Regions from separate parts of the Priestia sp. SB1 genome, predicted to be linked through region 2. Evidence: riboswitches for the same ligand, from Rfam matches in the RefSeq annotation. Region 2 holds a riboswitch; each other region holds the start of a gene.
What was found. A riboswitch is a leader RNA that binds a small molecule or an ion and turns the genes downstream of it on or off. The one in region 2 is predicted to bind cyclic di-GMP.
Positions count from the first base shown of each region.

Region 1: linked by a shared signal. The riboswitch ahead of sinI (DNA-binding anti-repressor SinI) and the one ahead of WKH56_RS06490 (intermediate filament family protein) in region 2 are both predicted to bind cyclic di-GMP.
Region 3: linked by a shared signal. The riboswitch ahead of WKH56_RS12795 (glycosyltransferase family 2 protein) and the one ahead of WKH56_RS06490 (intermediate filament family protein) in region 2 are both predicted to bind cyclic di-GMP.
Region 4: linked by a shared signal. The riboswitch ahead of sinI (DNA-binding anti-repressor SinI) and the one ahead of WKH56_RS06490 (intermediate filament family protein) in region 2 are both predicted to bind cyclic di-GMP.

Region 1 covers NZ_JBBJSS010000025.1:3,361-5,565, forward strand. Annotated here, with positions in the region: gene WKH56_RS34700 (RNA polymerase sigma factor) at 89-625, shown strand; cyclic di-GMP riboswitch class I at 770-854, shown strand; gene sinI (DNA-binding anti-repressor SinI) at 874-996, shown strand; gene WKH56_RS34710 (anti-repressor SinI family protein) at 1,029-1,166, opposite strand; gene WKH56_RS34715 (AbrB/MazE/SpoVT family DNA-binding domain-containing protein) at 1,423-2,115, shown strand.
Region 2 covers NZ_JBBJSS010000002.1:222,639-224,843, forward strand. Annotated here, with positions in the region: gene safA (SafA/ExsA family spore coat assembly protein) at 123-734, shown strand; cyclic di-GMP riboswitch class II at 1,148-1,231, shown strand; gene WKH56_RS06490 (intermediate filament family protein) at 1,255-1,719, shown strand; gene WKH56_RS06495 (IS200/IS605 family accessory protein TnpB-related protein) at 2,014-2,205, opposite strand, start outside.
Region 3 covers NZ_JBBJSS010000003.1:439,293-441,497, reverse strand. Annotated here, with positions in the region: gene WKH56_RS12795 (glycosyltransferase family 2 protein) at 1-1,248, opposite strand, end outside; cyclic di-GMP riboswitch class I at 1,272-1,357, opposite strand; gene WKH56_RS12790 (hypothetical protein) at 1,594-2,205, opposite strand, start outside.
Region 4 covers NZ_JBBJSS010000014.1:56,732-58,936, reverse strand. Annotated here, with positions in the region: gene WKH56_RS32595 (hypothetical protein) at 444-566, shown strand; gene sinI (DNA-binding anti-repressor SinI) at 631-762, opposite strand; cyclic di-GMP riboswitch class I at 782-866, opposite strand.

The DNA.
Region 1 (2,205 bases), on a different contig from region 2:
GATGAGGTAGCTTTTTATTTTGCTGTCATTAAGTTTTGTTCAGCATAGACAACTTAAAAGAGAATTTAACTAGTTTGGATGATTACAATTGAAGGAATTTGAATACGAGGTAACTGTAAATAGCCTAGTAGAGCAATATCAAACACAACTTTTAAATATAGCCTCAGCATATGTAAAAGACAGTCATGCGGCCGAAGACATTGTGCAGCAGGTCTGGATTAAGTACTATCAACTTCTGAAGCTAGAAGGTAAAGATAGTAAAAAATCAGCGTATGCATGGTTATATCGTGTTACTGTTAATCAGAGTATTGATTTTTTGAGAAGGGTGAAGAACAAACGAGTCATATCCTCTAACAATATAGAGATGACTCAATACTCACAAAACATTGATACTATATTATTGGAACAACATGTAATAGAAAGATTGGAAAATGAGGAACTTCTTAAAAGGATAGATATTTTACCTGAAAAGTATCAGAATGTTATTGTTTATTTTTATTTTAAAGACTTACCTTACAATGAGGTTGCTACTGCTTTAAATATTAGTTTAGGTACAGTTAAGGCAAGGCTTCATCGAGCAAAATATTTATTAAGAAAGATGTATCCAGAAAAAGGTGATAATTAGCTAAATATTTATTTGTTTTTTTATAATGCTCTTTTTTATTAGATATCAACAGTGTATGTAGGTTGTAGAAAAAAATAAATGACGATACTTTTTTTGACAAAATCCGACAACCATTATATAGTAAAATACTTATAAATTTACATATTGAGATAAAGGCAAACTAGTTGAAAAGCTAGGACGCAAAGCTACAGGTCTAAGGTCTAAGGGCTATGGCAGCTGAGCCCCCTGAATATCTGGAGGTAATTCTTATGGACAGTAAAGGACAATTAGTAGTACAAGAACTAAATCAAGAGTGGATTGAACTTATAAGGGAAGCTAAGGAATTAGAATTGACTATTGAAGAAATTAGGAAATTCCTAGAGAGTAAATAGATACAATGACCATAAACAACATTAATCATTCATTAATGTTGTTTATGGTTATTTAATTCTTGAGATCTTCTATTTAAAAACTCTTTAAATTCCTCTTGAGTAATGTCTGAATTCATCGCTTCTTTGACTAAATCTAGCCATTCCTGGGGAAGGGTAGTTAAATTATTCACTGTAATATTCCTCCTCTACAACTTGTCCTATTATAAAGTAAATTACTTTTCAATATAACCCATAAAGTAAAAATTATTACTTTTAACCTATTATTTAATAATATATGATATTTTTGGAATAAATACAGTTATTTGGTTTATGGAAAACCAAAATTTTAATGACCTAGCTAAGCCAATAAAGACGTAAGCAATGAATAGTAAGCAGATTCAAGGTTGACCTTTATTTAAGGAAGTAAAACTGAAAGGATTTTTATTAGTGAAAAAGGACGAATCACTTACAGAATACTTAATAATTGATAATATGGGGAGGATAAAGATACCACCTCTGTTTTTAAAGAATGCTAATATCCATCCATCTTCTAAAATACAATTCTTCAACTATAAAACCTTTTTTGTTATGAGACAGGTTAAATTTTTACCGGTACGGTTGGAGAAAAAAGCAGCAAAAAATTTGACTAGATCTATCAACGAATTAGGCTGTATTGTAATTCCAAAGATGCTTCGCGAAATACATGATATAAATTTACACGAGGAAATAGAAGTGAAAGTCATTAATACGAGCATTGTTTTAAAGAAGAAAAAAGAGGAAAATAAACCTACAGGTCTAATAAGGGAACCTTTAGAACCTGAACTGAATAAGTTATCTTTACTTGAAATTAAAGAAGGGAGGGTAAAACTCCCTTCTTCTGTGCTCAAATCTCTCGATTTAGAAGAACATATACAATTACAGTTCTTCATCAAAGGGAATAATACTATTGTCGCAAAAAAACACAAGTATGAATTTCCTACAGAAGGAATTCTTTTGTTTACAGGGCAATCACGGGTAATAAAGAAAGATAAATACTTAAACATTCCTAAAAAGCTCAGAGATTATTTAAACATTTATAATGGCGATACCTTGGAAATTACAACATTAGGAGATCAATTAATTATAAAAAAAGCTCTTTAGAAAATTTAAACACGTCATTGTATAAGATATTCTTATTAAAATTAAAAAAGTAATTGCAGTTTAATTAGGTAACTGCAATTACTTATTCAT
Region 2 (2,205 bases):
ATATGTAATTTAAGGTAGTTTTATAAATTGTTAGCATTAGAATGAAAAATTTACCTCTATCCCCCCGCTATTAAATTGTTGCATAATGGTCACTGTTGAAAAAAAGTGTGGAGGTAAGACAATTGAAAAAAGGTATTATTGCATTAGGTTTGGCGGCATCACTAGCACTACCATTAACTGCTCAAGCAGCTACTACATATACGGTCCAAAAGGGCGACACGATGTGGAAAATTGCTTCAAAGTATCACGTAGGAACTTCTGAGGTTATTAAGAGTAATCCTTCGGTTAAAAACCCTAACACTATCTATCCTGGTCAAAAACTTAACATCCCTACAGTTGATTCAGCTACACAATCTTTTGAAGAACAAGTAGTTACATTAACAAATAAGGAAAGAGCAAAACAAGGTTTAAAACCACTTACAATGAATTGGGAGCTTCAAAGAGTAGCCCGCATTAAATCAGAAGATATGAGAGACAAAAATTACTTTGATCACAACTCTCCTACATACGGTTCACCATTTGATATGATGAAAAACTTTAGAATTAAATACACTAGCGCTGGGGAAAACATTGCAGCTGGACAACAAACTCCGGAAGCAGTTGTTAAGGCTTGGATGGAAAGCCCAGGTCACCGTGCAAACATCCTTAACAGCTCTTACAACCAAATTGGTGTAGGTTATGCTAAAGGCGGAAGTTATGGTATTTATTGGACTCAACAGTTTATTAAAAACTAAGAAACATAGAAAAAGAAGCACTTTTATAAGTGCTTCTTTTTTTCTACTAAGTATTCTAAAAACTGCTGTTTTTTTAATTTGTTTAAGAACCTGCATTCATATCCCTCTGTCTGGTCTTCAGAATAGATAGCAAATCCATAATGATAAGTAATTTTGTTTTTTTAACTATTTCCACTAGTAAGCTTGAAGTGGGGAGTTCAGTAGTCTTAAATAAAAGATTGGTTTATTTTCTATTTTCCATTACATATATGTCCTTGAAATCTTGTTTTTGAGCAACTTAAATGATAAAAGCAAGTAAGAGAAATCCATATTTAATGAAGTGGCTAGGTATGGGATATCTAACATATGCTTTTATCAAAAATAAGAGGTATCTATACAAATAGGTTCAATGAAAAAAGAGTGAGTGAAAGTAACTCATAAGAGGGAGTTAAGAAGCAAGGTCTATACGTGGGCACTTGGATCTTGTGGAGCTATTAGTGCAACCGACCGCTTTCTTTTACATTGTGGGGAGAAGATAATTGTGAAAAAAATTAAAGTAAGTAAAAAAGCTGCTGGATTAGTTTTAGCGGGTACAATTGTAATTAGCTCAATGGGTACTACAGCATATGCCGCTTATGGAGACCAATGGAATGCATTAATTACAAAAGGTGTAGACAAGCTATATACAGCTGTGTTCCCTGAAATTAAACAAAAGACTGATGAAAAAGAAACAGCTATTATTGATCAAATTTCAAACGATGTAAGTAGAAATGTAAAATTGATTAGTGAAGATGTTAAAAAGCATAAAGAACAATTAATTCAGCGTAATGAGAAAGAATTGGATAGTTACTACATTCAAACAATATCTGATTTAGAGACAACAGCAAATAATGCTTCGAAGGTAAAGAAAGATGAATTGACTAGGAAAGCTGATCAGGAGTTGAATGAAGCAAAGAGAAATATTGATGCTAAAATTCAAGCTGAACTAGTAAATGCAACTAATTGAACTACCCCCACTTAGCAAGCTTGAAGTGGGGGATTCCTAAAACCTTTAAAGACTTAGGAACCCTTCCCGTTCAACGGGGTCGGTTAACCATACAAATTACAGAAGTGTCCCTTCGGGACAACCGCACATACAGTTCTTTCTATGTAAGCAAGTGCTTGTAGCGGGTACCCCAACCTTCATTTGTATGGAATCGTTTGAACATCCTTGCAATGCACCCAAACCTTAGAAAATCGCTATCTGCTCCGGTAGCGTTAGTAAGTATTTGGTACAAGAAGTTCAAGTTATGTATATTGCTTATGCAAAAGCTTTCTTTAAATGTTTACTTTCTTTTTCTGTTAATTCTTCGTGTGTAAGATTAATGTGCTGAAATGGTTTATTTACATTGAACAGTTCATAGAACAATTCCGTTCGTACATTGAACTTTTTATTGAGTGCCCACCATTGTTTCCAGTAGGGCAACTGTTCACGCACAATATGATGACGAAG
Region 3 (2,205 bases), on a different contig from region 2:
CCAGCCGTCTTTTTTATTAGCCGCAAGCCTCTCTAGCCACACTTGACCGAACGTAATTAAATTCACCCATAAATAAATTTCCGGACTAATCAAAAGACCAGCCAGTATTACATCAATCGGCCTGTGCATCGGCGTTTTGACAGCGAGCATAATATTTAACACAGAAGCTAACGCAATTGGAATGATCCAAAGCCACGACCAGTAAAATTGATCGGTCGCAAGCGCAGCCGATAACAATACAATAAACAGCAGGCGAATGAGCAAATCACACAGCGTTTTGATCTGTGAACGCCACAGCTTTCCTTTATGCTTGGTTCTGACGTCCAAGTTTCCGTTTGTCAGTAAATCAACGGTTCCAGACTTCCATTTATTACGCTGTTCACGGTACGTATGATAGCTTCTCATCGAGTCCACAAAGCAGCGAGCGCCGGGACTGATTAACGTTTTCCAATTGGATTTTTGCAGCTGCCACGTCAGCAGCATATCTTCAACGTCGCTGTCATTTTGCCAAGGACCGTCAAGTTTATTTTCTTCCACTATATTTTGAAGCGCTTCAGGACGAAACAACGTAGCCTGACCGCCGAGTACATACGTGCTTCCGCCGTGATACTGAAGATCTAACAGCCAGCTTGCCATATCCTGCTTTTGCTGATGCGTCCACCACCGGGCTATCGGTCCGCCGTACTCGCCGCTTGCCAGCTTTTCCTCATAGTGCACATCATCTTTTGAGAGCGAGCTTTTCTTTTTAGGCATTCTCATCGTATATTTTGCCATCACGCCGCCGATGTTTCGCGACGTCATCAAATCTTCCCATAAATTAATGAGTGCTTTTGGAGCCAAACGGCTGTCTGCATCCATCCCTAAAATCGCTTTAATCGACTCTTTATACAGCTGCTGATATTTCGTCAGCGTCGTATTATATAAATCCAGCGTATCTCCATATATCTTTTTCCAAGCCGTATTTAACGCGCCGACTTTTCGTTGTTTATTGCCTTCAGTGACCAGTACTTTTACATTTAAATCAAATTCATCTCCGGCCAGCTCCGCTTTTTCTTTTGTGCGGTCCGTACAGTTATCTGCAATCACAAATACATCAAGCTCCACATTATTTGGAAGAAGCTGATCGCCTAATCCTGCCAAGCAGTCGCGAATTGATTTTTCTTCATTGTGCGCCGGAATGAATGCCACAATGCGCGGCCTCATGTACGAAGCTCCAATACTTCCAGTAACGACACGCTGATTGTTCATGTTTTCCTTTACCCCCTGATATATCAGGAAACCCAGCTATCCTAGTCCTAAGGACCTTAGACCTGAAGTTTTGCGTCCCAGCCTTTCGACTGGTTTGCCTTTAACTGAACAAGTTAAGTTCATCACTTTCGTTTTCTTTAAAGAACGAAATATCTAAAATGATACTATATAACGAATATCTTTTTTAGATTTTACCATAAAAATAGGTTGAATTACCCTAAAAAAGATTCGACAAATTTCGATAAGGGATAGATTAAAACATAGAAAACCTCTGTATTTTTATATCCTAGAAGAAAAAGAGGTTAATAAAAAAGCGAACTGCCTGGGCAGTTCGCTTTTTTTAGTTTAGAATCCTAATACCTCTTTCTTAGACTGAGGTGTTTCAACAAAGAAACTTGGAGAGTTGTTCCATTGTTTCGCTACTTGCTCTCCTTCGCTTGAGTCATTGTCTATGTAAAACTTAGAACCCTTATATATGAAGGTGCCACTATTTTTGTTGAACTGATATGTGCTAAATTCCCATCCGATAGGGCCTCCATTCCAGTAATTAATGAGCTGGATATTATTGTTTCCTATTGGCTTAGGTCGTGATGAAAAAGATAATTCTTGAGATGTTTCGCCTTCTTCAAAGAACGTTGCTTTGGTTAATTTACCATCTTTTAAATAATAGGCAGGGCCGCCTTCTGAGACACTAGCTTCTCTTGTTGAAAAGAATAAGAAGTTTGGTTGATGCTTCGATAAAGTGAGGGTAAAAATCATGTTTCTTGTTTTGTTATATTGATAGTCTTTCATTTTAACATCTTGCAGGTAAACAGATGATTCGTTCGTCGGTTGAATGCCTATTTGATAATCACCTTCAAATATTTCATCTCCTTCACTAATACCAGCCCATACATCATTTGGCCCTGCAATCCATCTTTTATCTTGTAAAGAAAGTACATACACATTATAATCCTG
Region 4 (2,205 bases), on a different contig from region 2:
CCAGCTACTTAACTGTTGGTGCCGTTTGAAAAACCTCTGTAACTTAACAATTACTCTTATTATAGGTATAACTCGTTTTTAGCTTGCTTGCTATATAATTCATTTAAATTGCACTCAAGGTTCAAAGTCTTGTGATTCATTTGATATATGGAGATACATTCGTCTAATTTGGATTTTTTAAAGCCTTATTTATATAAATTGCCCATCCCTTACCCAAACTCTTAGCATAATAATTTAATAGATCCATTTTTTTAATCAATGCATTTTAAAAAATATAGGCACTTATGAACTGTTTGCTGTAAAATCTGATTTTAAGAAACTCCTTGTAATATTAAACTATTTTATACATATTAGTTATAGAAAAAAGTAACAGATTTATTCTGAGGGGGTTATACTACACAATATTTTAGTATATAATATGATACGTTAAGAGGAGGAATATCATGGATAATTATGAAAATTATGAAAAAGGACTTTCTGAAGAATGGATTCTGTTAGTTGAAATAGCTATGAGATCCACTGTGACTAAGGAAGAATTTAAAAGATTTCTCGAAAATAAATCCTAAACAAATACTGTAGCAATAAAAAACATTAGATACCTAAAAAGTTTTGGTCTAATGTTTTTTATTGCTACAGTATTTGTTTATTTGCTAAAAACTCCTTAATTTCTTTAATAGACAGTTCTAGCTCTTTGGCTTCTCGTATAAGCTTTACCCATTCTTCATCTAACTCTTGCTTTACAGATTGGTGCGAACTATTCATAAAAAATACCTCCGGTTTCCCAGGTAGCCCAGCTGTCGTAGTAAATTGACCTTAGACCTGTAGCTTTGCGTCCTAATCTTTCAACTAGTTTGCCTTTGTCTGAATATGTAAGTTTATAACTATTTTACTGTATAGTTAGTGTCGGATTTTGTCACAATAAGTCAATATAATCAATGTTTAGACATTTATTTCAAAAACCACCTACTTTAAAACAATTGTTTATCTATTAATTATAACATGATGCTTATTAAAACTTTTATGTTTTTCAAACAATTTCTAGACTATTTAAAGTATCTAAGAACAAAACTATTAAGGAAACTCACTTTAGCTAAAAGGAAAATTAGAAGAAAAATATTAATCGTATGTTTATTTGATTAAAATAAACAACGATTAATTTCTGTTAATTTCTGTCTAAAAAGAGTTGTTGAATTATTTGACTTGCATTGGTTGTGTTCAATTTTTTCAAAACTAGCGCATTTCTTTTTTTGTAATAATATTCATTTCCAGTATTAGATTTATATAGTTGAACATTGATTAGGTTTAACGGTTTGTAAACTTTACGTACGGAATAAGTAATAGGCATTATGATCCTCCATCTGATAACATATTATTGCATAATATTACATGATTTACCTCGATTATTTAATGGGTAAAATGGATCATTGTATTGTTTTTTGAAATCTAACAAAACAATACAAACCACATAAAATAGTCATAAAGTTTTATTTAAATCACGATAACATTCTTAAAAAGATGTTATAATGCCTATATTTTAGCGTAAAAAGAACATATCTCATTTTACTCATTTAACGCCCTAAAATACAATTAAATCGACTATTTAAAGAAATAGGTCTTTATGGACTTTTTCTTTGTACAAGAATCATGACAGTTCGTAGTTTATTTAAGTTTTAAGACAGATTATTTACTGAAATTAAGTCAATATTATCTGTTATTAAAACTGCTGAACAGATTACGCATTAGTTACCAGCTACAAAAGAACTGTTTCCAATCGCAAATAAACCAACTATACGTTATTGAAGAAGCCCTTGAATATGATATTAAAGACATTATTATAGCCTCTGGTAAAGAAAAATGTACAATTGAGAATTACTTTGTTATATACTGATAGTCGGAAATAACTTATTATCAAAAGGAAAGTTTGATATTTTAGAAAAACCAAATTAATTTTCTAACGTAGATGTTCCTATATTCTTCAAGAAAAGCCAAAAGGTTTGGTGCACACTTAAGTTCATCGATAATGAACCATTTGCTATGTTATTAGGTGACGGTATTGTCAAAGCAGAAAAGCCATGTCTTAGTCAGTTTACAAAGGCATTAAAATTTGAATTAATTCTGTTACAAAGATACTTATTAATTGCATTAATTTTCTCCATAAAGGTCCTCTCTATCCCTAATCTTAGACATTAGTAGCATTCCTTTATA